DNA from 3 places in the Pseudomonas sp. EA_5y_Pfl2_R50 genome. Region 2 is predicted to be linked to each of the others. Evidence: predicted binding sites of a transcription regulator. Region 2 holds the regulator's gene; each other region holds the start of a gene.
What was found. Region 2 encodes FliA, which starts transcription of late flagellar genes. Its sites were predicted from a motif close to CTAAAGTTTNNNNNNNNNNNGCCGNTAA; they were not measured.
Positions count from the first base shown of each region.

Region 1: the regulator FliA is predicted to act here: its motif matches at 7,943-7,970, upstream of AACY19_RS07790 (methyl-accepting chemotaxis protein).
Region 3: the regulator FliA is predicted to act here: its motif matches at 8,502-8,529, upstream of motA (flagellar motor stator protein MotA).

Region 1 is NZ_CAXAPT010000003.1:414,161-424,487, forward strand. Features, by position in the region: gene AACY19_RS07740 (GNAT family N-acetyltransferase) at 21-509, shown strand; gene AACY19_RS07745 (GNAT family N-acetyltransferase) at 767-1,252, opposite strand; gene AACY19_RS07750 (YybH family protein) at 1,393-1,818, shown strand; gene AACY19_RS07755 (YciI family protein) at 1,859-2,203, shown strand; gene AACY19_RS07760 (RNA polymerase sigma factor) at 2,196-3,425, shown strand; gene AACY19_RS07765 (LysR family transcriptional regulator) at 3,523-4,377, opposite strand; gene AACY19_RS07770 (multidrug/biocide efflux PACE transporter) at 4,467-4,904, shown strand; gene AACY19_RS07775 (SDR family NAD(P)-dependent oxidoreductase) at 4,968-5,726, opposite strand; gene AACY19_RS07780 (LysR family transcriptional regulator) at 5,847-6,743, shown strand; gene AACY19_RS07785 (transporter) at 6,787-7,809, opposite strand; gene AACY19_RS07790 (methyl-accepting chemotaxis protein) at 8,086-9,708, shown strand; gene AACY19_RS07795 (hypothetical protein) at 9,818-10,264, shown strand.
Region 2 is NZ_CAXAPT010000013.1:117,695-128,021, reverse strand. Features, by position in the region: gene AACY19_RS21590 (DUF6124 family protein) at 1-332, opposite strand, end outside; gene AACY19_RS21585 (DUF6124 family protein) at 832-1,191, opposite strand; gene flhA (flagellar biosynthesis protein FlhA) at 1,787-3,916, shown strand; gene flhF (flagellar biosynthesis protein FlhF) at 3,928-5,268, shown strand; gene fleN (flagellar synthesis regulator FleN) at 5,385-6,215, shown strand; gene fliA (RNA polymerase sigma factor FliA) at 6,212-6,952, shown strand; gene AACY19_RS21560 (chemotaxis response regulator CheY) at 7,119-7,490, shown strand; gene AACY19_RS21555 (protein phosphatase CheZ) at 7,509-8,297, shown strand; gene AACY19_RS21550 (chemotaxis protein CheA) at 8,352-10,327, shown strand, end outside.
Region 3 is NZ_CAXAPT010000002.1:400,427-410,753, forward strand. Features, by position in the region: gene AACY19_RS05000 (PqiC family protein) at 1-69, shown strand, start outside; gene AACY19_RS05005 (AhpA/YtjB family protein) at 372-1,883, opposite strand; gene serB (phosphoserine phosphatase SerB) at 2,018-3,232, shown strand; gene AACY19_RS05015 (molecular chaperone) at 3,337-5,088, opposite strand; gene asd (archaetidylserine decarboxylase) at 5,157-6,017, opposite strand; gene rhdA (thiosulfate sulfurtransferase) at 6,014-6,850, opposite strand; gene AACY19_RS05030 (HDOD domain-containing protein) at 6,893-8,431, opposite strand; gene motA (flagellar motor stator protein MotA) at 8,598-9,449, shown strand; gene motB (flagellar motor protein MotB) at 9,453-10,327, shown strand, end outside.

The DNA of each region.
Region 1 (10,327 bases), on a different contig from region 2:
CTGCTGATTTCCGAGCTGCCATGAACACCGTCATCCGTAACGTCACCGCCGCCGACCTGGACCGCTGCTACGCCATCGAAACCGTTGCCTACGAAGGCGACGAAGCCGCCACCCGCGAGAAGATTGCCAAGCGCATCGCCGCATGGCCGGAAGGTTTTATCGTCGCCGAAGTGGATGGCGTGGTCGCCGGTTTCGTCAATTCCGGTGCGGCGTTCGATGTGCAGATGTCGGACGAAGACTTCAAGGAACTGATCGGCCACGACCCGCAAGGGCCGAACGTGGTGATCATGTCGGTGGTGGTGCACCCGGATTATCAGGGCCAGGGACTGGCGAAGCGTTTGATGGCCGAGTTCATCGAGCGCATGCACGGGATGGATAAAGCGACGATTCACCTGATGTGCAAAGAGCAGCACATTGCGCTGTACGCCGGGTTTGGCTTTGCCTACATCAAGCCTTCGGAGTCCGACCATGGCGGCATGGCGTGGCACGAGATGATCCTGACCCTCTGAACAACACCGCAAAACCCCTGTGGGAGCGGGCTTGCTCGCGAAGGCGGTGTGTCATTTGGCATTGACGTGTCTGACACGACGCTTTCGCGAGCAAGCCCGCTCCCACAATGGATCGTGTGGTGTCAGTAGAGGGGCGGCGGTAACCCGTTTGGGCGGTCATTCAGGCGCGTGTGAAACGCGCGGGCAGATGGTTTTGCCATCACCTGATAACCCTCGTTGAGAAAACCTGGGTCGATCATCGTGCATTCCTCGATGGCTCAGAAAACCAGGCCCATGCGCCGCTCGTAACCGATCCGGCCCTTGTACGCCTCACCGCTGTCGACATAGCCGTGTTTGGCATACAGCGCGATGGCCGCGTCGTTATCCGCGTCCACCGACAATTCCAGCCCCTTGATTTCCGGCCACGCCTGACGCGCCACCTCGGGCAGCGCTTGCAGACACGCCTTGCCGTAACCCTTGCCCTGTGCCCGATGATCGACCTGCAGCGCATGCAATGTCGCGCTGTGCTCATCGGCCCAGGCGGGTAACACGGGCGGGCGCTTGAGCAGCAAGAAAGCCACCGGCACTTCATCCGCCAACAGCGCAAAGCCCTTCACGCCGGGGCCGGGTTTCGACAGCAGGGTGTGCAAGGCACCGTGGATATCGCCGGAAAACCTGATCTGCTCGGCATGGATTTCAATGGCCTCGACTTGCTGACGCTGCAGGGTATTCAGATCGTCGTAAGGCACGAGTTTGGCTGACACGGGAATTTCCTTTTTCCTACAAGGTAAGTCGCCGATTCTAGCGATTTTGTCCTTCGGGAAATTTTTTTGTTTCATCTGTCGATCTGCCCGTTTGCTGAACGACCAAGGGTGTCTTCACAACAAAAAACACGGAGAACACCATGAGCGCACAAAGTGAAATTCAGACACTGATCAACACCTACCGCGAAGCCGTCATGACCAAGGACGTGGAAAAAGTCATGGCGCTGTACGCCGATGACATCGTCTCTTTCGACGCGATCAAGGCTTTGCAATTCAAGGGCAAAGCCGCCTACCGCGCGCACTGGGTCGACTGCATGGAAATGTGCCCCGGCCCGCACATCTTCGAGTTCCACGAAATCGCCATCGAAACCGCCGACAACATCGCCTTCGCCCACTGGGTCGCCAATTGCGGCGGCACCAATGAGAAAGGCGAAACCCAGAGCTGCTGGATGCGCGTCACCGCCTGCTATCGGCAGGTCGGCGGGGGGTGGAAGATTGCCCACGAACACTGGTCGGCCCCGTTCGACCCGATGAGTGGCGCGACCCTGTTCGATGTGCAGCCCTGATCTTCAGCCATAGTTGATCCGTCCGAGTCAGGAGAACGCCATGAAATATCTATGCTTGGTCTACAGCGATGAGCGCGTGCTGCATTCATCGCCCGACAGCCCGGAAGACGTCGAGTGCTGGGCCTACGCGGAGTCGATTCAGGGCAGTGGGCGGATGATTGCCGCTGAAGCGCTGGAGTCAGTGCAGACCGCCACCACGGTACGCATGCGCAATGGAAAACTGTCGATCACGGACGGTCCGTTCGCTGAAACCAAGGAGCAACTGGCCGGCTTCTACCTGATCGATGCCAAGGATCTCAACGAAGCGATCCAGGTCGCCGGCCATATTCCGGCGGCGCGGGTAGGCAGCGTCGAAGTGCGCCCGGTGCGGCAGTTGAATGTCTGAGGTCCAGGCGCGGGTCGAGCAGGTCTATCGCGAAGACTCGCGGCGGATTCTGGCGACGCTGATTCGCCTGCTCGGTGATTTCGACCTCGCCGAAGAGGCCTTGCACGAGGCGTTCTTCGTGGCGGTCGAACGCTGGCAGCGCGACGGCGTGCCGGACAATCCGCGCGCCTGGCTGGTGTCGACCGGGCGCTTCAAGGCGATTGATGTATTACGCCGACGTGCGCGGTTCAAGGCTTCACAGCCGTTGCTGCAAGCGCAACTGGAAGAGCTCGAACAGGCTGACTGGGTCGAGGAAGCCGTGGAAGACGATCGCCTGCGGCTGATCTTCACCTGTTGTCACCCCGCGCTGGCGGCGGATGCACAAGTGCCGCTGACCTTGCGTGAGGTCTGCGACCTGACCACCGAGGAAATCGCCCGTGCCTTTCTTTCGGCACCGGCGGCGATTGCCCAGCGCATCGTCCGGGCGAAAGCCAAGATCCGTGACGCCAGAATCCCCTATCAAGTACCGAGTCTGAGCGAACTGCCCGAGCGCCTCGACAGCGTGTTGCGGGTGATTTACCTGGTATTCAACGAAGGTTACTCAGCGTCGGTCGGCGCAGAAGTGACCCGTGAGGATCTGACGCGCGAGGCGATCCGGCTCGGGCGCTTGCTCATGGAATTATTGCCCGAGCCCGAGGTGATGGGCCTCTTGGCACTGATGCTCTTGCATGAATCACGGCGCCCGGCGCGCACGTCGCCGACGGGTGAATTGGTGCTGCTGGATGATCAGGATCGCTCGCGCTGGGACGCCGGGTTGATTGCCGAAGGCTGTGTGCTGGTCGAGCGCGCGCTGACCACGCGGCGGTTCGGGCCGTATGGTTTGCAGGCCGCGATTGCTGCGGTGCATGCCGAGGCGCCGTCAGCGGCAGAGACCGATTGGCAGCAGATCGTCGGGCTGTATGACGTGCTGTTGCGCGCGGTGCCTTCACCCGTGATCGAGCTGAACCGGGCGGTGGCGGTGGCCAAACGCGATGGGGCGTTGGCTGGCTTGACGCTGATCGAAGGGATTCTCGGGCGGGGCGAGTTGCAGGATTACCACTTGGCGCATTCGGCGCGGGCGCAGTTTTGTCGGCAGTTGGGCAGGGTGGAAGAGGCGCGGACGGCCTATTTGCGGGCGCTGGAGTTGACGCGGCAGGAGCCGGAGCGGCGGTTTATCGAGGGGCGGCTGAGCGAGTTGGGTTGATGGGCTGGCAGTGCGAACCCCTTCGCGAACAAGCCCGCTCCCACCGGGGAAAGCGTTCCAGATGTGGGAGCGGGCTTGCTCGCGAAGGCCAGCGCCGCTATTCCAGCATTTTGCTGAGCAACCAACTCCCCGCCGGCCCCGGCGGATACAGCCGCGACCACAAGGCATCGACAAACACCGGTTTTGGCCAGCCGCGCACGTTCAGCTCAACCAGCAGATCATTGCCATAGCGCTGCGCGAGCCAGCGCGGCAGCGGTGCCCAGCCAAAGCCTTTCTCGGCCATTTCCATCAGCATCAGATAACTCGGCGCCGACCACATCCGGCCTTTGCCACGGCTGTCATAGGGATTGACGATGGTCGCCAGGCGCAACTCGCGATGCTGCTCCAGCACATGCTGGTCAACGTGATCGAGTTTCGCCAACGGATGTGCGCGACTGACGAACAAGGCGATGTCCGTGCGCTCGGCCACGGTCGACGTCACCAGATCCGGTGGGTAGCTGTCCTGCATTTCCGCGAAGGCCAGATGCGCGCGCCCGCGCTGTACCAGCTCGATCAGGTCATCGCATTCGGCAATCAGGCATTCCAGCTGCAGATCCGGATAGCGCCGCTCGAAGTCCACCAGCGCCGCTTCGAAACGGTACGACTGATAGGTGTCGGATATCGCCACAGTCAGCTTCGGTTCAACGCCCTGAGACAGTTGTCGCGCGGTCATTTCCAGACGACTGCTCGCCGCCAGAATCGCCTCGGCCCGCTGCAACATGACATGCCCGGCCGGGGTCAGTGTCGGTTTGCGGCTGCTGCGGTCGAACAGTTGCAGATCCAGATCGATCTCAAGGCTGGCCACCGCCGCACTGATGGTCGACTGACTGCGTCCGAGCTTGCGCGCTGCGGCCGAAAACGAGCCTTGGGTCGCCGCCTGCACAAATGCCAACAACACTTCCTGCGAGATCATCAACTATCGCCTTGATCGATGGTTACTGATTATGAAGTATCGGTTTGAGAGTGGATCATGGCAACCATCTTCACTCAAGGAGTCAGACCATGACTGCCCGCAAATCCATCACTGAACGTATCGTCCAGGCCGTCGGTTTCGAACTGCTGGCCATTCTGATCTGCACGCCGTTGCTGGCGTGGATCATGCAAAAACCGATGCTTGAAATGGGCGCGGTGACGGTGTTGATCGCCTTGCTGGCGCTGGTGTGGAACGTTGTGTTCAACCGCTTTTTCGACCGCCTGCTCGAGCGCCTGAATGTTGCCCACAGCGCTTGGGTGCGCGTGGGGCATGCCTTGCTGTTCGAGGGTGGCTTGATCGTGATGGGGGTGCCGCTCATTGCCTGGTGGCTGTCGGTCAGCCTCTGGCAGGCGTTCTTGCTCGACATCGGGGTGTTGCTGTTCTTTCTGCCCTACACCTACGTCTACCACTGGAGCTACGACGTGCTGCGTGAGCGCTTCGTGACCCGCAACCTCTGCCAGAACTGACCACATCGCGCTGCAGGAACTGCCGAGGGCTGCTCCTGCAGGGGCGATTGCTTTTGGCAGTTATCAGAGGAACATCCCGCCCGACGCCTCAACCCGCTGCCCGTTGATCCACTGCGCGCCCGGCGAGAGCAATAATGCCAGCGCTGCGCCAATGTCATCCGGCTGCCCCGCGCGACCTAGCGCGGTGTTCTCGGCGACCATCGCGTTCACCGCCGCGTTGTCGCGCACGGTACCGCCACCAAAGTCGGTTTCAATCGCACCGGGCGCCAGGGTATTCACGGCAATCTGCCGCGCGCCCAGTTCTTTCGCCTGATAGCGGGTCAGCACTTCCATCGCGCCTTTCATCGCCGCATAGGCGCTGGCGCCGGGGAGAGTGAAACGTGCGAGACCGCTGGAGATGTTGATGATCCGTCCGCCATTGTTGATCAGCGGCAGCAGTTGCTGGGTCAGGAAGAACGGCCCTTTGAAATGCACATTCATCAGCATGTCGAATTGCTCAACGCTGGTCTCGGCGAAACTCACGTGCAGTCCGACCCCGGCGTTGTTGATCAGGAAATCAAAGCGCTGACGTTCGAAGGTTTGCTGTAACGCCTGTTCAAGCTGCCCGGCGAATGCTGCGAAGCTGTCGCTGCGGCCAACGTCCAGTTGCAGCATCACGGCGTTGCCGCCGAGTGCCTGCACTTCGCTGATCAGCGCCTGAGCTTCATCGGCGCGGCTGTGGTAGGTGCCAATGATGTCCACACCTTGGGTCGCCAGGTGCAGCGCGGCATTTTTTCCCAGGCCACGACTGGCGCCGGTGATCAGTGCGATTTTGCGGTTCATGGGACGTCCTCGATTGCGGTGAGTGGTGATGGATCAAAGTTTATTTATCCGCCTCATGGTGATAAACAGACTGAAAGCGGAATCACTGATCGGATCAGCCGAACAATCAACAGGTGACCCATGAACAAACTGGAACTGCTGCGCACCTTCGTCCGGGTCAGCGAGCTATCGAGTTTCACCCTCGCCGGCGAGAGCCTCGGTTTACCGCGCTCCAGCGTTTCCGAACATGTACAGGCGCTGGAAAACCTCCTCGGCACGCGTCTGTTGCAACGCACCACGCGCAAGGTGCAGGCGACGCAGGACGGTTTGGTGCTGTACGAGCGCAGCAAGGATTTGCTGTCGCACATGGATGAAATCGAAGGGTTGTTCCGCCAGGACGAGGCTTCGCTGACCGGACGCATTCGGGTCGACATGCCGAATATTCTCGCGCGACGCCTGATCATGCCGCGCCTGCCTGAATTCATGGCTCGCCATCCGAATCTGGAGCTGGAAATCAGCAGCACGGATCGCCGCGTCGATCTGCTCAGCGAGGGTTTTGATTGCGTGGTGCGCATCGGCGCGCAGCCGGATCAATCGGTGGTCGCGCGGCATTTGGGTGACTTCCCGATGATCAATTGCGCCAGCCCCGCGTATCTCGAACGCTACGGTGTGCCGCAGAGCCTGGAGGATCTGGCTCACCATCGACTGGTGCATTACGTCGGCGTGCTGGGTTCGCGTTCGGAAGGGTTTGTGTACGAGGAGGGCGGTCAGGTTAAACGCTTGCCGATGGCCGGCAGTGTCACGGTCAACAGCACCGATGCTTACGACTCGGCGTGCCTGGGCGGGTTCGGTCTGACCCAGGTGCCACGCACCGGCATGCAGCCGCATCTGGAAAACGGCGAACTGGTCACCGTGCTGCCGCAGTTCACGGCGCCGGCGATGGGCATTTCATTGCTGTATGCGCGGCAGCGGCATTTGCCGTTGCGGGTGCGGGTGTTTATGGACTGGCTCGGCGATCTGATTCGTTCCGCGCTCTGAACCTGGACACAAACCAATGTGGGAGGGGCAGCAATCAGGGGACTCAATAATCCCCGCGCTTGCGAAACGCCCAGCGCCCGGCAATCACGGTAAACGTCGCCACCAGCGCCACCAATATCCAGAACCCCTCCGGGTCCTGCGACAACGGCACGCCCCCGACATTCATCCCGAAAAAACCGGCGATGATGTTGATCGGCAGCGCCAGCACCGTGACCACGGTCAGGGTAAACAGCGTGCGGTTGCTCTGTTCGTTGAGGTTGGCGGCAATCTCTTCCTGGAGCAATTTGATCCGCTCGCCGAGGGCGGTGAGGTCGTTGATGATCAGCGCGAACTCCTCGGTGGATTTGCGCAATTCCTTCACGTCCTCTTTCTGCAACCATGGCGGCGGCCGGTTGAGCAGGCGCAGCAACGAGCCCGGTTCCAGCGCCAGCAACCGTTGCAGACGCACCAGCACGCGGCGGTTGGCACCCAGTTCGGCGCGGTTGGTCGACAGACGCGAGGAGAGCAATTCGTCCTCGACCAGGTCGACGCTCAGGCTGGTCTTGCGCACGATTTGCGTGAGCACTTCACCCTGATCGCGCAGCAAGTGCACAAGCAATTCCGAAGGCGAACGGAAGCGCTCGCCGGCCTTCACCGACGAGCGCAATTTGTCCACCGAGTGCAGCGGTTGCAGGCGAGCGCTGACGATCAATTTGCTGCGTACACAGACCCACAGCGTCGACACATCCGACGACACCATGCTGCTGAGGTTGAACACCACGTCATTGACCACCGCCAGCAATGCCGAGTCGACGTGCTCGATGCGCGTTGACCGCGAGCCTTCGTGCAGCGCCTCGAAAAATTCTTCGGGCAATTGCAGATGGCTTTTCATCCAGCGCTCGCAGGCGGCGTGTGCCAGGTTCAGGTGCAACCAGAGGAATTCGCCGCTGTCGCTGTCTTCCTGCAAGCCGCGCAGGGCGGTCGCCGAATCGACTTCACGACCGCGTTCACCGGGCCGGAAACGGAAGCCGTAGAGCAGGCCAAACAGATCGGGATCGCGATGGCTGGTATCGAGGCTGTGATTCATGGAGGCTCGCTGCGAGGAGGACGTCAGGGGTGGATTTTCAGATTCACCTGTGCCGCATGATCGCAATGCCACATGACGTTTGTGTGACAGGAAAGTGGCGTGAAATCAGCGCCTTGCCGATGGTCGGATTTTCTTCAAGAAGCACTCTGGCGCGCCGATCACAGGTGAGTTAGCTTGCGCGCCATTGGCCTTGCGCCAAGGTTCGCCGACAGGGAAGTCCGACCCATTTTTCACGTCCGTCCCGGGCGTACCTCACCCCTGTCATGAGTACCTGCGATGCTGCAAAAATCCCTGAGAGCGCAAATTCTCGCCCTGCTGAGCGGTAGCCTGCTGGCGGTGCTGTTGATCGCGCTGGCCTGCTTTCATTTCCTGTCCAACGGCGTGCACAGCTACAGCCAGTTGATCGCCGGTCCGTTGCACACTTCGCAACTGATCGACGAAGCCAACCTGCAATTCAAGGTGCAGGTGCAGGAATGGAAAAACGTTTTGCTGCGCGGCAAGCAGCCAGCGGATCTGAGCAAATACTGGGGGCAGTTCGAAGACCGCCAGCGTGATGTGCAGAACATCCTCGGTGAGCTGGCCAGTCAGAAAGGCATCGAGCCCAGCCTGAAGTCGCGCATCGAACGTCTGCGCCAGGAACACCGTCAATTGGGCAGCGCTTATCAGAAGGGGCGTGATGCCTATGTCGCTGCTGGTGGCGATCCGACGGCGGGCGACGCGGCAGTCAAAGGTGTCGACCGCGCCACCAGCGATCAGATGAGTGAACTGGTTGCAGAGCTGCGCAAACAGGGCACTGAGCAGTCGGCGTCGATCAGCGCCGAGGCCGACCGCACCGTGTGGCTGGGGGTGTTGGTGATGCTCGCGTCGGGCCTGCTGATCGGCCTGTTGAGCCTGTGGCTGGTCAACCGCAACCTGGTGGAGCCGATTCGCAAACTGATCGATTACGTCACCCAACTGAGCCGCGGCAAACTGGCCGAACGGGTGGTCAGCGAGCGTCAGGATGAGTTGGGCAACCTCGCTGCCGCCGCTAACACCCTGCGAGATTTCCTTGCCGACACCTTCACCCGTTTGCAGCGCAGCGCCAGCGATCTGGACAGCGCCAGCGGCGAGTTGAATGCCATCGCCACGACCATGGCCGGGGGCACTAACGAGCAGTTCTCACGCACCGATCAAGTGGCCACGGCAATGAACGAAATGTCCGCCACCGCGCAGGAAGTCGCCCGTCACGCGGCGGACGCAGCGCGCGCCGCCGATGATGCCGATCAGTCTGCACAGCAGGGTGAGCAGGTCATGCAGAGCACCATTCACTCGATCACGCAGATGCGCGGTGAAATCGCCAATACCGCGACCGTCATTCGTCGTCTGGAAGCGGACAGTGGTCGTATCGGCAAGGTGCTGGAAGTGATTCGCGGCATCGCTGAACAAACCAACCTGCTGGCGCTCAACGCTGCCATCGAAGCTGCCCGCGCCGGTGAGGCCGGGCGTGGTTTTGCCGTGGTGGCTGATGAAGTGCGCAACCTCGCGCAGCGCACGGCGGAGTCGATCATCGAGATCAACCAGATCATCCAGAACGTGCAGACCGGTGCGGTGGACGCCGCGCAAGCGATTGAAAGCGGCCAGGCGCGCAGCGATGAAAGCGTCGAACAGGTGACCCAGGCCGGCGCCATGCTGGAGCGCATCACCCACGCGGTGGAAGCGATTCGCGACATGAACCGTCAGATCGCCACCGCCGCCGAAGAGCAGACGTCGGTGGCCGAAGACATCTCGCGCAACCTGACCGAGATCACCTCGATTGCCAGCACCAACCTCGACAATGTGCAGCGCACCGAGAGTGCCAGCCAGAACCTGCATGGTTTGTCCGGGCAATTGAACGAAGTCACCGCGCGCTTGAGCGCCTGACGGAGTGAATGTGTACCGGTTCGGATACCAAGTCGGTACACAGTCGCTCTCAAATTGAGGCAGTGGCCGCCGATGGCCGGTTATTCATAACCGGCATTGGAGCCATCTCATGGTCAGCATCACGTCAGTCTCGATCAACCAGACCGTCACCACGCCCACCAGCAAAACCGCGATCACCGACGTTGGCGACGACACTTCGACCAGCACCACCGCCAGTACCGGCGTGGCGGCGGACACCAGCAAGGTGAGTGCCGGTGGCGGCGCGGCGCCGGCGGGCGACAGCAGCTCCAGCAGCAGCGAAGAATCGGATTCGGTGAAGGAACTGCGCAAGCAGATCGCCGAACTGCAAAAGCAGTTGCAGGAACAACAGCAAGCACTGCAAGCCGCCCAGGCCAAACAGGAAAACGCCGACGCCAAGGCTGCCGATGTGGCGGCCGCACAGGCACAGATCACCGCGACGTCGGCCTCGCTGCAAACCGCTACCGCCTCGTTGTTACAAGCATTGCAGGATTCCGACAGCAGCACCTCCGGCTCGCTGGTCAGCACTTCGGCCTGAGCATCGCCGCAATCCCTTGCAGGACTGAGTCTGCTGGCGAGGGCGGCGTGTCAGTCAACCTTG
Region 2 (10,327 bases):
GCCCGACTCACCGCCAACTCGCCAAGCATGATCAGTTGCGCGATCCCCAATAGCGTCCTGCGCTGCGATGCGGGGATGAGGTGGGCGAAGTCGTTGGCGATGGTTCGGGCTGAAGCGAGTGTTTCGCAGGCATCGGCCAGCAGTTCTTCGTTTTTGAAGTCGGCGGTGACGGCGTACATCCGGCGGGTTTTACGCGGTGGTGGGGTGGAGCCGGGTGGACAGAGGTAGTGATCGAGGGCGCGGTCTGCGGCGTCGTTGAGCTTTTTCGAATCGAGTGATTCGTAGGGGGAGGCGAGGTCGATTTCGGGAGGGTTTGGCGTTGGTTTGATCATGGTGAAGCTCCTAGAGTCATTGGAGCTGCCAGCGTTCGCTGCGAGACGAATGAAGGTGGCAGCTATACGCGGGTCGCAGACCGGGACTCTAGAACCGGCAGACCCGAAGGTCTCCCACGTACAGCCGCCATAAAGAAGCGGGTGTTGTGCGTCCAGAGATCGACGGGCTGCGAGACCCGATCGCTGATTCGTCAGCGACCGGACCACAATAGAACCCGACCCCAAGGCGCACAAGCCGGCGGATTCTGGCGTAGCTGTAGGCAATGGCGCAAGAATTTGTAGCCTGAAAGGCGTGTCTGAAGTTGTCATTTAAACGCCTGAGTTTAAAAGGCGATTGGTACTGACTTCACTGGCCCCTTCGCGAGCAGGCTCGCTCCCACACTGGATCTCCAGTGAATACAGATTTGGGGATCACACCGATCCCCTGTGGGAGCGGGCTTGCTCGCGAAGAGGCCAGAACTTGCGCCCGATTAATCAGCGGGTGTGCCCAATATCTGCCTCAGCCCGGCAATTGCAGATTATCCAGTGCCCGACTCACCGCCAACTCGCCAAGCATGATCAGTTGCGCGATCCCCAACAGCGTCCTGCGCTGCGATGCGGGGATGAGGTGGGCGAAGTCGTTGGCGATGGTTCGGGCTGAAGCGAGTGTTTCGCAGGCATCGGCCAGCAGTTCCTCGTTTTTGAAGTCGGCGGTGACGGCGTACATCCGGCGGATTTTACGCGGTGGTGGGGTGGAGCCGGGTGGGCAGAGGTAGTGACCGAGGGCGCGGTCGGCGGCGTCGTGGAGCTTTTTTGAATCGAGGGATTCGTAGGGGGAGGTGGGGTCGATTTCGGGAGGGTTTGGCGTTGGTTTGATCATGGTGAAGCTCCTTTGAAGTGGAGCCGCTACAACCTGTCGCTAAACAGGAGGGGTGGCGGCTGTACGCAGGTTAGCGAACCGGTCAAAGGTACCCGGCAGACCCGAGGGTCTCCCGCATACAGCCACCATGACGAAATCGCGAAAATACAGATCCGCAACGAAGCCTGGAACGCCGATGCACCTTTGACTTGAATTCGAGTCGCTAAACCCGATCGCTGATTCGTCAGCGACCGGACCACAATAGAACCCGACCCCAAGGCGCACAAGCCGGCGGATTCTGGCGTAGCTGTAGGCAATGGCGCAAGAATTTGTAGCCTGAAAGGCGTGTCCTGAAGTGTCTTTTAAACACCGGGGTTTAAGAGGCACTTTTTGCTGACTTCACTGGCCTCTTCGCGAGCAGGCTCGCTCCCACATTTGGAATGCATTTCCCTGTGGGAGCGAGCCTGCTCGCGAAGGCGGCATCCCGGTCAGCAGAAAACTCACGGTTAAACCCCTCTGTTTCAATCCTTGGCAAAAGTTGGAAAGCTTCTTGCAGTAGCCGCCGTGAGCCCGCTCTGGGCGTCAAAAGTTTGCTTTAAAGGAACGGGGAAAACCGGTGGATCGCTCTCAGTTATTCAACACTGCTCGCACAAACGTTGCCGACCTCAGTCGAGGCAATCTGGGCGTGCCGTTGTTGCTGCTGGTCATGCTGGCGATGATGATGTTGCCGGTGCCGCCGTTCCTGCTCGACGTGTTCTTCACCTTCAACATCGCCCTGTCGATTGTCGTCCTGCTGGTCTGCGTGTATGCGCTGCGGCCGCTGGATTTTGCCGTGTTCCCGACGATTCTGCTGGTGGCGACGCTGCTGCGGCTGGCGTTGAACGTGGCGTCGACGCGGGTGGTGATGCTCCACGGTCAGGACGGCCACGCCGCTGCCGGTAAGGTGATCCAGGCCTTCGGTGAGGTGGTGATCGGCGGTAACTACGTGGTCGGTATCGTGGTCTTCGCGATCCTGATGATCATCAACTTCGTCGTGGTGACCAAGGGTGCCGGGCGGATTTCCGAGGTGAGCGCGCGCTTCACCCTCGATGCGATGCCCGGCAAGCAAATGGCAATCGACGCCGACCTCAACGCCGGCCTGATCGACCAGAACCAAGCCAAGGCGCGTCGCCAGGAAGTCGCCCAAGAGGCCGAGTTCTACGGTTCGATGGACGGTGCCAGCAAATTCGTGCGCGGTGACGCCATCGCCGGCTTGCTGATTCTGTTCATCAACCTCATCGGCGGCGTGGCCGTCGGTATCTTCCAGCACAACATGAGCTTCGGCGATGCCGGCAAGGTTTACGCCTTGCTGACCATCGGTGACGGTTTAGTGGCGCAATTGCCATCACTGTTGTTATCTACAGCTGCAGCGATCATGGTGACCCGTGCTTCCGGTTCGGAAGACATGGGCAAGCAGATCAACCGCCAGATGTTCGCCTCGCCGAAAGCGCTGGCCGTGGCCGCCGGTTTGATGGCGGTGATGGGCCTGGTGCCGGGCATGCCGCACTTCTCGTTCCTCAGCATGGCGGCGCTCGCGGCTGGCGGTGCGTACCTGTTCTGGAAGAAGCAGAACGTCGCCAAGGTCGTGGCGCTGGAAGAGGTCAAGCGTCAGCAGGAGCTACTGCCGTCGCCGGCTCGCGCCATGGAAACCAAGGAGCTGGGCTGGGATGACGTCACGCCCATCGACATGATTGGCCTGGAAGTCGGCTATCGCCTGATTCCGCTGGTGGACCGCAATCAGGGCGGGCAATTGCTGGCGCGGATCAAGGGCGTGCGCAAGAAGCTCTCGCAGGATCTGGGCTTCCTGATGCCGACCGTGCACATCCGCGACAACCTCGATCTGGCGCCGAGCGCCTATCGCCTGACCCTGATGGGCGTGATCCTGGCGGAAGCCGAGATCTACCCGGATCGCGAACTGGCGATCAACCCGGGCCAGGTCTACGGTACGCTCAACGGCATCAACGCCAAAGATCCGGCTTTCGGCCTGGAAGCGGTGTGGATCGAAATCAGCCAGCGTGCCCAGGCGCAATCGCTGGGTTATACCGTGGTCGACGCCAGCACCGTGGTCGCGACGCACTTGAACCAGATTCTGTACAAGCATTCCAGTGAGCTGATCGGCCACGAGGAAGTGCAGCAACTCATGCAATTGCTGGCCAAAAGCTCGCCGAAACTGGCTGAAGAGCTGGTGCCGGGTGTGGTCACGTTGTCGCAGTTGCTCAAAGTCCTGCAGGCGCTGCTCGCTGAACACGTGCCGGTGCGCGATATCCGCAGCATCGCCGAAGCCATCGCCAACAACGCTGCGAAGAGTCAAGATACCGCCGCATTGGTGGCCGCTGTGCGGGTCGGTGTATCCCGCGCCATCGTCCAAAGCATTGTAGGCACTGAGTCCGAGCTGCCTGTGATCACCTTGGAACCAAGGTTGGAACAAATATTGCTCAATAGTCTGCAGAAGGCAGGACAAGGCTCGGAAGAGGGTGTTCTGCTGGAGCCAAGCATGGCCGAGAAGCTGCAGCGTTCGCTCATCGAAGCGGCGCAGCGTCAGGAAATGCAAGGTCAGCCGGTGATTCTGTTGGTAGCAGGCCCGGTTCGCGCGATGCTTTCGCGCTTTGGCCGCCTCGCCGTCCCTGGACTGCATGTGCTGGCCTACCAGGAAATACCGGACAACAAGCAAGTGACCATCGTTGCGACAGTAGGGCCCAACGGCTGAGGTAGTGGTTTATGCAAGTTAAGCGTTTCTTTGCCGCCGATATGCGTCAGGCCATGAAGCTGGTTCGTGATGAGCTGGGCGCTGATGCCGCCATCATTGGCAATCGCCGCATTGCCGGCGGTGTCGAGCTGACGGCGGCACTGGATTACAAATTGTCGGCGCTGGCGCCACGGGTTCCGAACATGGAACTCGAAGACGAGCTGCGCAAGACCCAGTCGCGCATCGTCACCGCCCAGGCCGAACTGAGCCTGCGTGGCGAAGCCGACGGCAACACCAATCGCCAGTTGTTCGCCGGGCTGCCGTTGACTGCCGGCCTGCCACTGACCGCCGCCGAACCGCTGACCGAGCCGACCTACACCGCCCCGGCGCGTCCGGCTGCGGCCCCTGCGCAGCCATCGGCCGGTGTTGATCCGCGGGCACTGGATTCGATGCGCTTCGAATTGAACAGCCTGCGCGAGCTGATGGAAGTGCAACTGGGCACCCTGGCCTGGAACCAGTTGCAAGGCAGCCGCCCGGCGCAAGCCAATCTGTATCGCCGCCTGCAGCGCATCGGTCTGTCCGGCCCGTTGTCGCGCGATCTGCTGTCGATGATCACCGATATCGAAGAACCTCGTCAGGCCTGGCGCATGCTGCTCGCGCACCTGGCGCGGATGATTGCCGTACCGGAAGTCGAGCCGCTGGAAGAGGGCGGTGTGATTGCCATGGTCGGCCCTGCCGGCATGGGCAAGACCACCACGCTGGCCAAGCTGGCCGCGCGCTACGTGCTCAAGTACGGCGCGCAGAATGTCGCGCTGGTGAGCATGGACAGTTTCCGTATCGGTGCGCAGGAACAGTTGAAGACGCTCGGTCGCATCCTCAATGTGCCGGTCACTCACGTCGATCCTGGCCAGTCGCTGGTGCAGGCGCTGGACCCACTGCTGCGCAAACGCGTGGTGCTGATCGATACCGCCGGCCTGCAAGCCAGCGATCCGGCCCTGCGCATGCAGCTCGAAAGTCTCGCCGGTCGTGGCATTCGTTCAAAAAATTATCTGGTCTTGGCAACCACCAGCCAGAAACAGGTTCTAACCGCCGCTTATCACAGTTACAAGCGTTGCGGGCTCGCCGGGTGCATCCTGACTAAACTGGATGAAACGGCAAGCCTGGGCGAAGTGTTGAGCCTGGCGATCAGTCATGAATTGCCGGTCGCGTACCTGACCGATGGCCCACGGATTCCGGATGATTTGCATCTGCCGCGCCGCCATCAACTGGTCAGCCGTGCCGTCAGCGTGCAAATGCAGGAAGAACCCAGCGAAGAAGCCATGGCCGACATGTTCGCTGATATCTATCACAGCCCGACCAAGCAGGTAGGCTGAGGTATTCATGAACAGTTTTTGTACCTACATCGATGGTCTGCCATGCATTGTTCCGGTTGTGAACGCGCAGCCAGTAATGTGGCCTCCGTCTATGCAAGACAAGGTAAAGAAATAACATGGGCAGCATGCATCCCGTACAGGTGATCGCGGTGACCGGCGGCAAAGGTGGCGTCGGGAAGACTAACGTGTCAGTGAACTTGTCTCTGGCGCTGGCAGAGCTTGGCCGTCGGGTCATGCTGCTGGACGCTGATCTGGGGCTGGCGAACGTCGACGTTCTGCTGGGGCTTACCCCGAAACGCACACTGGCCGACGTCATCGAAGGCCGTTGCGAACTGCGCGACGTGCTGTTGCAAGGCCCCGGCGGTATCCGCATCGTGCCGGCCGCTTCCGGCACGCAGAGCATGGTGCACCTGAGCCCGGCGCAACACGCCGGCCTGATCCAGGCATTCAGCGACATTGGCGACAATCTCGACGTGCTGGTGATCGACACCGCTGCGGGTATTGGTGACTCGGTAGTCAGTTTTGTGCGCGCCGCCCAGGAAGTGTTGCTGGTGGTTTGCGACGAGCCGACTTCGATCACGGACGCCTACGCGCTGATCAAGCTGCTCAACCGCGATTACGGCATGAACCGCTTCCGCGTCCTCGCCAACATGGCGCAGAGCCCGCAGGAAGGCCGCAACCTGTTCGCCAAGTTGACCAAGGTCACGGATCGCTTCCTTGACGTGGCCCTACAATACGTCGGCGCCGTGCCTTACGACGAAAGCGTGCGCAAGGCCGTGCAGAAGCAGCGTGCCGTCTACGAAGCCTTCCCGCGCTCCAAGTGCGCGCTGGCGTTCAAGGCGATTGCACAGAAGGTCGATACCTGGCCGCTGCCGGCCAACCCGCGCGGCCATCTCGAGTTTTTCGTCGAGCGTCTCGTGCAGCAAACCGCAGGGCCTGTGTTATGACCGCCAGTGGCATGAATCTCTACAAGAAGTCGGCACGTGACGCGCAGTACGAACTGATCGAGCGTTACGCACCATTGGTCAAACGCATTGCCTACCACTTGCTGGCACGCTTGCCGGCGAGTGTGCAGGTCGAAGACCTGATCCAGGCCGGCATGATCGGCCTGCTCGAAGTCTCGACCAAATACGACGCCAGCAAAGGCGCCAGTTTCGAAACATACGCGGGCATACGAATCCGCGGTGCGATGCTCGATGAAGTGCGCAAAGGGGATTGGGCGCCACGCTCGGTTCACCGCAATACCCGTATGGTCAGCGACGCAATTCGCTCAATTGAAGCTAAAACCGGCCGTGACGCTAAAGATCACGAGGTTGCAGCCGAACTCCAATTGAGTCTCGACGATTACTACGGGATTTTGAATGACACCTTGGGCAGTCGCCTGTTCAGTTTCGACGACCTGTTGCAGGACGGCGAACACGAAGGGCTGCACGAGGATGGCGCGAGTGCTCATCTTGAGCCGTCACGCGATCTGGAAGATGAACGCTTCCAGGCGGCGCTGGCGGACGCGATTGCCAATTTGCCGGAGCGTGAGCGACTGGTGTTGGCGCTGTACTACGACGAAGAGCTGAACCTCAAGGAGATCGGTGAAGTCCTTGGCGTCAGTGAATCGCGGGTCAGCCAGTTACACAGCCAGTGCGCGGCCCGTTTGCGGGGGCGTTTGGGGGAGTGGCGAGCGCGCTGAAGGCAGTGTGGGGACACTGCGAACGAGGCTGGTGCGGTGATGAACGGCACCGGTCTTGCTCTGTTGTGCTCCAGACAGTCTTCGAGTGCTGCGCCGATTGATTGAAGTGGCGCGTCCAGGTGCTGGGCGCGTTTAAGACTGCTTGGAGGTCGAATTGAACAAAGACATGAAAATCCTCATCGTTGATGACTTCTCAACGATGCGGCGGATCATCAAGAACCTGCTGCGTGATCTTGGGTTCACCAACACCGTCGAGGCCGACGATGGCACCACTGCCATTCCGGTGCTCAACAGCGGCAGCATCGACTTTCTGGTAACGGACTGGAACATGCCGGGCATGACCGGTATCGACCTGCTGCGTCACGTGCGTGCCGATGAAAAGCTCAAGCACCTGCCGGTACTGATGGTGACCGCTGAAGCCAAGCGTGAGCAGATCATCGAAGCCGCTCAGGCCGGTGTGAACGGCTACGTGGTCAAACCTTTCACGGCTCAGGCGCTGAAAGACAAAATCGAGAAGATTTTCGAACGCATCGGCTGATGAACGCGCGGGGGAGCTATGGAGCATAAAGAATCTTCACAGGGCGATTTCGAGTCGACCCTGAAAAAACACGCGGTCGAACTGGTCGAGAGCCTTGAAAAAGGCAGATTCGGTGACGCGGTGCAACTGATCCATGAGCTCAATCAGACCCGTGACCGTGGCCTGTATCAGGAAGTGGGCAAGCTCACGCGTGAACTGCACAGTGCGATCGTCAATTTCCAGATCGATCCGCACATGCCGCAGGCCGAGGAAGTGTCGCAAATCACCGACGCCACCGAACGCCTGGGCTATGTGGTCAAGCTGACGGAAGCCGCGGCCAACCGCACCATGGATCTGGTGGAAAGCGCCACGCCGGTGGTCAACGGTCTGGCTGATGAAGCCCAGACCTTGAGCGCCGATTGGAGTCGCTTCATGCGTCGCGAAGTCGGGGCTGAAGAGTTCCGCGAGCTGGCGCGCCGGGTCGACGGTTTTCTGTCACGCAGCAGCACGGACAACCGTGAAGTGTCGAGCCATCTCAACGACATCCTGCTGGCCCAGGATTACCAGGACCTCACCGGTCAGGTGATCAAGCGTGTGACCCAACTGGTCACCGAAGTCGAAAGCAATTTGCTCAAACTCGTGCTCATGGCCAGTCAGGTCGACCGCTTTGCGGGCATCGAACATGACCGCGCCGCGATGCTTGCAGAAAAAGATCCACAAAAACATCTCTCGCAGGGTGAAGGTCCGCAGATTCATGCCGATAAACGAGAAGACGTTGTGTCCGGTCAGGACGATGTGGACGATTTGTTATCCAGCCTCGGATTCTAGTGTTTTGGAATTTTAGGTTTTTTGGGTTTTTAGACCTGTAGGAGCACCCCATTAATGAGCTTCGGCGCCGATGAAGAGATCCTTCAGGATTTCCTGGTTGAGGCCGGCGAGATTCTTGAGCAACTGTCCGAACAACTGGTCGAGCTGGAAAGCCGCCCGGATGACGCAGATCTGCTCAACGCAATTTTTCGCGGTTTCCACACTGTAAAAGGGGGCGCCGGCTTCCTTCAGCTCAACGAGCTGGTGGAGTGCTGTCACATCGCCGAAAACGTGTTCGACATCCTGCGTAAGGGTGAGCGGCGCGTTGATGCAGAACTGATGGACGTTGTCCTCGAAGCACTGGACGCGGTGAACAGCATGTTCAGCGAAGTCCGCGAGCGTGCTCCGATCACCGCTGCCACCCCGGAACTGCTGGCCGCCCTGGCGCGTCTGGCCGAACCGCAATCGGCGGACGAAGCCCCGGCTTCGCCAGTGGCCGAGATGATCGAAGAGCTGGTCGTCGAGGGCGATTCCGGCGATTCCGGCGACATCACCGATAACGAATTCGAACAACTGCTGGATTCACTGAACGCCGTCAAGGCCGAAGCCGAAGCCCCGGCAGCTGCTCCTGCGCAAACGGCCAATGAAGCCGCTAGCGATGAAATCACCGACGCCGAGTTCGAGTCTCTGCTCGATCAACTGCACGGCAAAGGCCAGTTCGCCGTTGATGCGGTAGTCCCGACGGCGGCCGCTCCGGCAGCACCGGCAGCACCGGCGGCAGGCGACAGCTCGGACATCACCGACGACGAATTCGAAGCCCTGCTCGATCAGTTGCACGGCAAAGGCAACTTCGCCGTTGAAGCGCTGGAGTCGGCCATTGCCTCGGCACCGGCTGCGCCAGCCGCTCCGGCCGCCGCCGCTGCCGGCAGCGATCTGATCTCCGATCACGAATTCGAATCGCTGCTCGACGAATTGCATGGCAAAGGCAAGTTCTCCGAAGTCGGCGCCGCCACGGCGGGCAGTGCTTCGACGGTTGCCGCGCCAGCCGCCAAGGCACCGGCTGCCGCTGCGCCAGCGAAGCCCGCCGCCAAGCCTGAGCCGAAAGCCGAAGCGCCAAAACCGGCCGCTGCCGCACCGGCTCCGGCCCGCGCCGCCGCGGCACCGCCACCGGAAAAACCGGCGAGCGAAGCCGAGACCACCGTGCGGGTCGACACCGCGCGTCTCGACGAAATCATGAACATGGTTGGCGAGCTGGTACTGGTGCGTAACCGTCTGGTGCGCCTGGGTCTCAACAGCGGCGATGAAGCCATGTCCAAGGCCGTGTCGAACCTCGACGTGGTCACGGCTGACCTGCAAACCGCGGTGATGAAGACGCGGATGCAGCCGATCAAGAAGGTCTTCGGGCGCTTCCCGCGTCTGGTTCGCGACCTGGCGCGTCAGCTCAAGAAAGAGATCAACCTGGAACTGGTGGGTGAAGAAACCGACCTCGACAAAAACCTTGTCGAGGCCCTGGCCGACCCGCTGGTCCACTTGGTGCGCAACGCGGTCGACCACGGCATCGAGTCGCCGGAAGAGCGCGAAGCGTCGGGCAAGGCCCGTGGCGGTCGCGTGGTGCTGGCCGCCGAGCAGGAAGGCGATCACATCCTGCTGTCGATCTCCGATGACGGCAAAGGCATGGACCCGAACGTCCTGCGTTCCATCGCGGTAAAACGCGGTGTGATGGACAAGGACGCGGCTGATCGCCTGAGCGATACCGAGTGCTACAACCTGATTTTCGCCCCCGGTTTCTCGACCAAGACCGAGATCTCCGACGTGTCTGGCCGCGGTGTCGGCATGGACGTGGTGAAGACCAAGATTTCCCAGCTCAACGGTTCGATCAATATTTACTCGACCAAGGGCCAGGGCTCGAAGATCGTCATCAAGGTGCCGCTGACCCTCGCGATCATGCCAACCCTGATGGTCATGCTCGGCAACCAGGCGTTTGCGTTCCCGTTGGTCAACGTCAACGAAATCTTCCACCTCGACCTGTCGACCACCAACGTGGTGGACGG
Region 3 (10,327 bases), on a different contig from region 2:
GCCGAAAAGCAGCCGAAGATTCCGATGGCATCGCCGATTCGGACCGACATGGAAGTGTTCCGCTTCTAAGCCTGGATCGAGTCAGAACAGAGCCCGCCTTGTGCGGGCTTTGTTGTTTCTACCCTCACCCTAGCCCTCTCCCGGAGGGAGAGGGGACTGACCGAGGTGTCTTGCGTCATACGTCGACCTGAAAGAGCCTGGCGATTCTGGATTCACAGCAGGGCGCTCAAGTCGCTGTAGCTCTCCAATATCCCCAAATCAGTCCCCTCTCCCTCGGGGAGAGGGTTAGGGTGAGGGGCTTTTCAGTCACACACAAAAAAGCCCGCAGACAATCACTCGTCTGCGGGCTTCTGTGTTTCAGGGCTTAAGGCTTACGCCCGGCGCTCGTGCATCCGCGCCAGTTGCCGCTCCAGCATCGACGGATAAGGCTCCATCAAGCGCTCTACACAGCAAGCGCCTTCAGGGCTGGCAATCGGGCGGATTCGCGCACGCTGGCGGATCAGCGCGTCATCACTGATCTTGCGCTCAACCAGCAGCAGGTTGCGGCTGTGTTGCGACAGGGCCAGGGCGTCCTGCGCCGAATCGGTCAGCAGCAGGTCGATCTGACTCAGGCCAAACAACTCGTCACCCAAAGTCAGCCCCAGCTGCAGTTGCAGGGTGATGCCGCTGTCCGCGACCTCGATCTGTAACTGGTGCCCCAGCGCCCGCAGCAACTCGCCGCAGCAAATGGCATTGGTCAGGTAATCGTCGCCGCTGTCTTCGGTGTGGAACAGCATCAAGGTGCTGCCGTCGTTCAGGGTTTCGATTTCTGCCTGATACAGCGAGGCGGCCTGATCGAGGCAGTCGCGATAACGCTCCAGCAACTCTTCCAGGCGCGCACGCGGCAGGCGACGCAGTTGTTCCTGCGAACCCAACTGCACGGCGAGTACGGCGCTGTGCTGAGGCACGCTCGGCGTGGCCTTGCGGGCCACCGGTTGCGGTGCCTGGTCCAGCGACTCGTCGCGCAGATCAGCGAAGGCGTCATCGTCCTCGTCGTCTTCAACGGTGCTGACCACATGGCGCGGCGCCGGTTTTTGCGCGGCCAGCGGGCGGGTTTCGTCAAAGCTCGGATCACGCAGGTTGCGCACCTCGAACTCTGGTTCGTCCTCCTCCTCTTCGAACTCGGGTTCCGGCTCAGGCTTGGGTGCGGGTTCCGGGGCGAAATCGGCGTGCAGCTGCCGCGCCAGATCGCCGATCTCGTCCTGACGATCAGTGCCCGGCGTGTATTCATTGATGTTTCGCAGCCACACGCGCAGTTGCAGCAGCGGTGTCGACAGATAACGGCCCATGCGCAGGCTCAGGGCCAGCGACAGCGCCAATAGAATCCCGCTCAAAATGCCCATGCTTTGCAAGCTGATGGTCATTGGCTGCTGGAACTGATCCATGTCCAGGCTGATGCGCAGCTGCCCGGCGGTCACGTCCTGGAAGGTGATCTTGCTCTCGTACATGCCTTCGGCTTCGCCCAGCAGGCTGTGCTTGGGCCGCTGACCGGACTCGGCGAGGATGCGGTTATCCACGCTGTAGATCGCCGCGTGGGCCACCAGTTTGTTCTTGGTCAGGTTGTTGAGCAGCACGTTGAGGCTGAGGATGTCGTTGGACACCAACAGCTCCGTGGCCGAGGTCGCGGTCTGTGTGGTCAGGCTTTCGCCCAGCGCATCGGCTTGCTGGTGCATGGCCTGCTTGAATTGCAGGCCCATCACGCAGGCATAGATCACCAGGGCCAGAGCGACCAGGATCACGTTATGGCTGGCAATGCGCAATGCAATCGGTACACGGCGGTGGCGCAGTGCACGGAAGATCAGCAGGAAGAAGTTATCGGTTTTAACTGGCGTGGGCCGGTTCACTGAGCTCGGCTCTTTTGTCCGTGAAGTTGACGCGCAGTATAGCGACAGGCCCTAGACCGGCAAAGCGCTCGCGGTGCCCGATGGTCACTGAAAGTGGGTAGAATGCGGTTTTTTTCCAGTTGCGGGGGTGCGCGTTGCGCGAAATCGTCCTGATTAACATCACGGGAGTCGACCGTCCGGGTCTGACGGCAGCCATTACCGGCGTTCTGGCACAAGGTGGTGTGAACATTCTCGACATCGGTCAGGCGGTGATCCACGACACCCTGTCGTTCGGCATCCTGGTTGAAATTCCCGACTCCGAGCAAGGCAAGTCCGTGCTCAAGGACATCCTGTTCAAAGGCTACGAACTCGATCAGCAGGTACGTTTCACCCCGGTGTCCGAAGAGGATTACCAGCAATGGGTGGGCAATCAGGGCAAGAAACGCCACATCGTCACCCTGTTGACGCGCAAAGTGACCGCCGGCCAATTGCAGGCCGTCAGCTCGATCACTGCCAAATACGGCCTGAACATCGACCATATCGACCGTCTGTCGGGTCGAATGCCGCTGGACACTCCGGCGGACAAGGGCAAGGGCTGCATCGAGTTCTCCGTGCGTGGTGAAGCGGCTGATCCGCAGGCCCTGCGCGCTGAATTCCTCAGCGTCGCGCAGGAGTTGAACGTCGACATCGCCTTCCAGGAAGATTCGCTGTTCCGCCGCAACCGGCGCCTGGCGGTGTTCGACATGGACTCGACGCTGATCGAAGCCGAAGTCATCGACGAATTGGCCAAGGCGGCCGGTGTCGGCGAGCAAGTGTCGGAAATCACCGAGCGCGCCATGGCCGGTGAACTGGACTTTCGCGCCAGCTTCAAAGAGCGCCTGGCCTTGCTCAAAGGTCTGGACGTCAGCGTGCTGGACTCCATCGGTGCTTCGTTGCGCCTGACCGAAGGCGCCGAGACCCTGTTCGCCGAACTCAAGCGCCTGGGTTACAAGACCGCGATCCTGTCCGGTGGCTTCACCTATTTCGCCAAGCAGTTGCAGGCCAGACTGGGCATCGACTATGTGTTCGCCAACGAACTGGAAGTGGTCGACGGCAAGTGCACCGGCGTGGCCATCGAGCCGATTGTCGATGCGCAGCGCAAGGCCGACCTGTTGAAAGAACTGGCACACAAGGAAGGCTTGCGTCTGGAGCAGACCATTGCCGTGGGCGACGGTGCGAATGACCTGCCAATGCTGGCGATTGCCGGGCTGGGTGTGGCGTTCCGCGCCAAGCCGCTGGTCAAGCAATCAGCGAAGCAGGCGATTTCGACGTTGGGTCTGGATGGCGTGCTGTACTTGCTGGGTTTCCGTGATCGTGACGGGCAGCTCTGAGTTCTCTATCGCTTGACTTGGCCTCTTCGCGAGCAGGCTCGCTCCCACAGTTAAATGCATTTCAAATGTGGGAGCGAGCCTGCTCGCGAAGGGCACGCCTCGGTCTAGAGCGATTTCCACAACGAATCAAAATCCTCCTCGCTCCCGCCATCCCGTGCGGCCTCCAGCGAGCGATAAGCAAACTGATTGAAACTGTGCGTACTCGCCACCCGCCGATCCAGCCCGGCGCGGTGTTTTTCGCCCTGGGTATTGATCAGCACTTTATGGCCTTCCTGAAACGGCAAGCGTGGCGCGAGCAGGGTTGCTGGCAAATCAATCGCACTGATTTGCGGCAGTAGCAGCCCGCGCAGATACTGACTGTGATCGTCTCGCGAGCGCACCAGTTGCAGGCCACAGGGCTGGGCATGGGGTGCCACCAGCTCAATGCCCATTTGCGTGCCGCCACCACGCACCTGTCGAATCCAGCGAATCACCGCGATGCTCCAGCCCAGGCTCACGCTGTCCTGAATCCCGAGCATTTCCCCGGCCTGCAACTCGGCGGGGACCTCGCTTGGCCACGCCAGGCAATAACCACCGGGGCTGTGGTTGATCACCGGTAAGGCGTAAGTCGGGTAGTGCGGTGTGCTGTCGCTGGTGTTTTCGTCCTCAACCAAGTGGTCGTACTGGATTTCTTCATACGGCAAAAATTGCTCGCTGTTCTGCGGCGCCGCGTCGAACGCCTGACTCCAGCTGTCCTTTTCACCCTTGGCGACGGCGTTGCTGAAGTTCGCCGCGCGGGCGCCGGGGTGTTTCAGCAGTTCGCTGAAACTGCGTTCCCCGCCGAGGTAGAAGTGCAGGGCGCTCATCCCGACGCACACGGTCAGATCGCCCTGACCCACGGTGCGCTGAAAACTGCGCTCGGCTGCCTGCCCCCAAGTGGCATGCAGATGTTGCAGGGTGTCGACGCTGAGCCCGGTCGGAACCGGCAACGGTGTCGACGTATCCATTTGCCCCAGATGCGCTTCGATGGCGTTCACTAGCGCCTGCGGGTCGAAACCGAGTAATCCGGGCTGTTGCTCGCTGCGAAACATGTTGCGATAACGTGGACCGGCATCGATTTGCGGGCTGATCGCAAACAGACCGTCGCCAGGGCGACCGGGATGCAACTTGAGCAGGGCGCTCCACGGTTCCAGCACTTCGGTCAGGCGCGCGATCTGGTTCTGCCGCATCTGATTGCAACGGGCGCTGCCCAGCAGCAGCGCGGCGATGTAGGTCTGTTCAACGCTGAGTTCGGTGGTGAGGCTGGCGAGATCGTCGTTTATCCGGCGCTGTTGCAGCTGCAGTTCGCAGGCGGTGCGATAGAGCTGATGCAACTCGAACCACACATGCTCCGGCGGCGAGCTGTACAACTGCGTGGCGCGCAGCAGTTGGCTTTTCATCGCATGAACGGCGCGTTGCAGGGCCATGCCGACCAGTGCGGCGCGATCCTTGGCGTACTTGGGCGCAATCCGCAGGACGATCTGTTTGTAGCCGATGGCCAGATGGCTTTGCAGGGCCTGGCAGAGATTGCTGATCTTGCGTGAACGCTCATCGAGCATGATCGCCTGATGCAGGAAGTGTCGCTCCAGGTGCTGGCAGACGAAGTAAACCTCGGGCCGCAGCAACTCCAGCAAGTGCAGGCGGTTGTCGCTGGGGGTGAGCAATTGGTTGAGTTCACCCAGCCCCTGATACAGCAGGCGGGCGGTTTCGCCGATATTGGCCTTGGGCAGGCCGGCGATCCAGCGCTTGAGGTCGCGCGGGTTGGCTTCGCAAAACGACAGGCGCGGCTGACTCGGGGTCGGGGCGCGCAGCTGTGGAGGGGAAATGGTCTGGCTCATGCCAAAAACCATAGCAGCAAATGAGGCAATCTGCGGGAGCGCCTGAGGCGGCCCCCGCAGACGATCAATCAGGCTTTTGGCAGCGCCAGGCCTTGACCCATTTGCACGGGTGAACCGGCGACCAGCTCTTCAGCCCATTTCACTTGATCCGGGCCAAACAGCACGATGGCGGTCGAACCCAGTTTGAAGCGGCCCAGTTCAGCGCCTTTTTCCAGGTGAATTGGCGCACGTGCGGCTTCGTCGTAGCGGAAAGTCTTTAGCTCGCGTTTCGGCGGCGTGACCAGACCGGCCCACACGGTTTCAATCGAAGCGACGATCATTGCGCCGACCAGCACCACGGCCATTGGCCCGCGTTCGGTGTCGAAAATGCATGCTACGCGCTCGTTGCGGGCGAACAGTTCCGGGACGTTTTCAGCGGTGGTCTGGTTGACCGAGAAGATCCGGCCCGGGATGTAGACCATTTCGCGCAGGGTGCCGGCCAGCGGCATGTGCACGCGGTGGTAGTCCTTCGGCGACAGGTAAATGGTGGCAAAGTCGCCGCCCATGAACGGCGCGGCGTTGGCCGCGTCACCGCCGAGCAGTTCCAGCACGCTGAAGCTGTGGCCCTTGGCCTGGAACACCCGGCCATGCTCAATCGGGCCGAGCTGGCTGACCGCACCATCGGCCGGGCTGAGGATCGCGCCCGGGGTTTCGTCCAGCGGACGCGCGCCGTCTTTCAGGGCGCGGGTGAAGAACGCATTGAAGTGCTCGTAAGCGGTCAGGTCTTCGACCAGCGCTTGCGACATGTCCACCTGGTAGCGCTTGGCGAACCATTGGGTGAAGGCATTCTTGAACCAGCGCACGCGGCACTCGGCAATGCAGCCGGCCAGACGTGACAGCAGGTGATGAGGCAGCAGGTACTGGCTGAGGATAAACAGACGCTCTTTCATTGGTTGTCCTTGGAAACTTGAATCTCGACAGGCGTGTCAGGGTGGTTGCCCCATTCGCCCCAGGAACCGGCGTAGCCCTTGACCCGCGGATAACCGAGGGACTTGGCCACCAGATAAGTGAAGCCCGACCGGTGATGGGTCTGGCAGTGAGTAATGATTTCCTTGTCCTTGGTGATCCCGAGGTTTTCGAGAATCTGCGGCATGTCCGTGCGGATGCGCAGCTGACGTGCCTTGTCCATGCCCGCCGTCCATTCGAAATTGACTGCGCCGGGAATGTGTCCGGCCTTGGCCGCCAGCACTTTCTCGCCGGAGTATTCCAGCGGCCCGCGCGCATCCCAGATCGCCAGATCGGCAGCACCGAGACGGCTTTGCAGGTATTCACGGGTCGCCGTCGGCTCCTCGTGCAAAGTCAACGGCACCGGGCCACCGACGGCCGCGGGTACCTGGATCGACATCGGCATGCCATCCGCCAGCCATGCCGGCAGACCACCGTCTAAATAGTGGTACTGGTCGTGACCGATCACGTCGAGCAGCCAGATGAAGCGTCCGGCCCAGCCGCCGCCTTCATCATCGTAAACCACGTAGACCGCGTCCTTGCGATGGCCCAGCTCACCGAACAATGCTTCCAGATCCGCTTTGGCCGGCAGCAGTCCCGGCGCCGGCGGCTGGCCGAACTGGGTGCGTTTCGGGTCGACAAAGCGTGCACCGGGCAGATGACCTTCGGCGTAGCGGGCGGGGCTGGTCAGGTCCACCAGAATCAGGTTGCTGGCCTCAAGCCGAGGAAGCAAGTCGCTCGGTTCGATGACGAGCGGCAAGCCAGAGAAGTCAGACATGTGAGGTCTCCAGAGCACAAAGGGGGGGATTGTAGCGCAGCCTCATCGGCCACGGCTGCTAAAGCTGTGCAGGGCTTTTTCAACGCATTGCGCGGTTTTACCGAAGGCTTGTACGGTAATGTCGGCGAACGGCCCGCCGCCCTGATCGGCGACGACGATCATGATCACCCGGCCATTGTTGACCAGTGAACGCAGGAACAGATGCTCGCCACGAAACAGTGTGCGCAGGCTCGCAGGCAGCAGGGCGGAAAATTGCGCATCGTTCTCTGGCGTGATGCGAACCTGTGCCTGTTGCGCGAGCAGTCGTTGCAGGACCTTGCTCTGGCCGACGACGAAATTCAAGGCAGCCGCTTCTTTGGGTAAGCCGTGGATCTGGTGCACGCGCAGGCTCGATTGCGTGCGGTCGGCCATCAGGATCATCACCCGGCGCATGCCGCTGGCGACCAGCGCATCGCGAGCGGCGACGGTCAGGCTCATGGCATTGGTGAAGCGGCTCGGTTCGGCGAGCAGTTCAGCGCATTGCCGGCGCCATTGCGTCAGATCTTCCGAGGTTGGCGCAGCGGCGGGCAACATACCCGCCGGCAAACGGCGCGTGCCCCAAGGCCACAACAGCGAAACCGCGGGGTGCCACAGATCCGGCATTGCATGCAGGCGTGCGCTGTTGGCAGCCTGCTGGTGCAGTTGTTGTTGCACTTCGTCCATCGAGACTTGCAGATAAAGGCTTGTCAGGTACTGCCAGCGCTCACTGTGCGGACTGTCCCAGGCCTGTTGAGCCGACAGCGCCAGGCCGTTGGCCAACAGCACGGTGTTGGCCGGCTGGTTGAGCCAGCGACGCAGGGTCGGGTCATCGTCGAGGCGGTTTTGCTGGCGCAGCGGGTGTTCACTGTCCCGGGCGATGCGCAGCACTTTCACCAGTTCGCGCTGTTCACTGAGCAGCAATTTATAGCCCTGCTGCACCCAGATCGGCAGATGCCAGGCTTGCACCAGCGCCTCAGCGATTTTCAGCAGGCGCACGCCGAATAGTTGCTTTTCGACCACGCGTGCCGATTCGCCCTTGTGAATCACCCGCAGCTCCCACTCTTCAAGCAATTGCGGATACGTCAGCGCCAGCGGCCACAGCGGCGACAGAAACAGCAGGCTGCCCCAATGAATGTCCTGCCACAGCCGCGCCAGACGACTGGCGAAAAAGCCGTTGGCCTGTTGCGTGGCGTGCTGGCTGATCATCTGCAGTTGGCGCAGGGCCTTGGGAATTTGCATCTGCGGTTGGGCAGGCAGGCGCGCGAGCAGTTCTTCGGTGCGGGCGAGGCCGAGGCGGGTGATTGCGACTTCGAGATTTTCCGCTGGCGCGCTCATGTTGCCGTGGGTGTGACGATTCGCCTCACGGATGACGCTCAAGGCCAGCGCGGGGCTGTCCTGCATCAGGTCGGCAATGTCGCGCAGCGAGCTTCGGTTGTCGCGGATCGCCCGGCAAACCTTGTCGTGAGCCTCTTGCGGCACGGGCAGGCGGACGCTGTCGAGGAGCTTGACCCAGCCGTCGAGCGTGGTCGGTCTAGCGTGTGGGACGTTCGTTTCATTAGCCATGTCTGGACGGGATCTTCACTGACTGTAGACGCGCCCGGCATGGGCTAAATTGGCTTTTCGCCTGAACTGGCTATAGTCTGGCGCAGTTTTGCCGATAAGTAGAAGAAGAGATTTTTTAACTTCCGAATATGACCTTGAACCCGACTTAAGTAAGTACTTTCTACCTATGGCTAAAATTATCGGCATCATCGTCGTATTCGCGAGCGTGCTCGGCGGATACGTGCTTTCCCACGGCAAGATTGCCGCCCTGATTCAGCCTTTTGAGGTGTTGATCATCGGCGGTGCCGCACTCGGTGCATTCCTGCAGGCCAACCCTGGCTATATGACCATGCACGTGCTCAAGAAGTCCCTGAGCATGTTTGGTTCCCGCTTCAGCCACACGTTCTATCTGGAAGTGCTTGGCCTGATCTACGAGATCCTCAACAAGAGCCGCCGCGAAGGCATGATGGCCATTGAAGGCGATATCGAAGACGCCGCCGCGAGCCCGATTTTCGCCAAGTATCCGGCCGTGCTCAAAGACGAGCGCATGACCGCGTTCATTTGCGATTACCTGCGCATCATGTCGTCTGGCAACATGGCCCCGCACGAACTCGAAGGCCTGTTCGACATGGAGTTGTACAGCCTCAAGGAAGACCTTGAACACCCGTCCCACGCAGTGAACGGTATCGCCGACGGCATGCCCGGTTTCGGTATCGTCGCGGCGGTACTCGGTATCGTGGTGACCATGGCTTCTCTGGGTGACGGTGACCAGAAGTCCATCGGCCTGCACGTCGGTGCGGCACTGGTCGGTACCTTCTTCGGTATTCTCGCGGCTTATGGTTTCTTTGGCCCGTTGGCACATTCTTTGGCCCACGATGCGAAGGAAGAGCTGAACGTCTACGAAGCCATCAAGGCTTCGCTGGTGGCTTCGGCTTCCGGCATGCCGCCATCGCTGGCGGTCGAGTTCGGTCGCAAGGTGCTCTACCCGGCCCACCGTCCAAGCTTTGCCGAGCTGGAACAAGCCGTTCGCGGTCGCTAAGACATGGAAAATAATCAGCCGATTATCATCAAGCGCGTCAAGCGCATAGCCGGCGGGCATCACGGCGGGGCGTGGAAAATCGCCTTCGCCGACTTCGCCACGGCGATGATGGCGTTCTTTCTGGTGTTGTGGCTGTTGTCCACCGCGACGCCGGAGCAGAAGATCGCTATCGCCGGTTACTTCAAAGACCCGGTCGGCTTTTCCGAAAGCGGCACGCCGTACATCATCGATTTGGGTGGTACGCCGACCCTGGCGCCGGAAAACACCCTCAACCCTGAGGTGAAGTCCCAGCCGCAACCGGACAAGGTCACCATCGATACCGAACAGGTCGAAGGCATGGCCGAACAGGTCGAGAGGGAACGCCTGGAACTGCTCCTGCAAGAGCTGCAGAACAAGGTCGACGAGAACCCGCAACTGCAGAAATTCAAGGATCAGATCCTCTTCGAGATCACGCCCAACGGCTTGCGCATCCAGATCATGGACGCCGAGAACCGGCCGATGTTCGACTCCGGCTCTGCACGCCTGAAGCCATATTTCGAAGACATCCTGCTGGCCATGGCTGACACCATCAAAGCGGTGCCGAACAAGATCAGCATCAGCGGCCACACCGACGCCAAGCCTTACACCGGCACCGGCGATTTCGGTAACTGGGAGCTTTCTGCCAACCGCGCCAACGCGGCCCGTCGTGCCCTGGTTGCCGGCAGCTATCCGGACGCGCAAGTGGCGCGGGTCGTCGGTTATGCCTCGTCGGCGCTGTTTGACCGGGAAAACCCGTTCAACCCGGTCAACCGTCGCATCGATATCGTCGTGCTGACCAAAAAGGCCCAGGCCGCTATCGAAGGCGCGCAAGGTGCCGACGCGGCTAAACCGGAGGATCA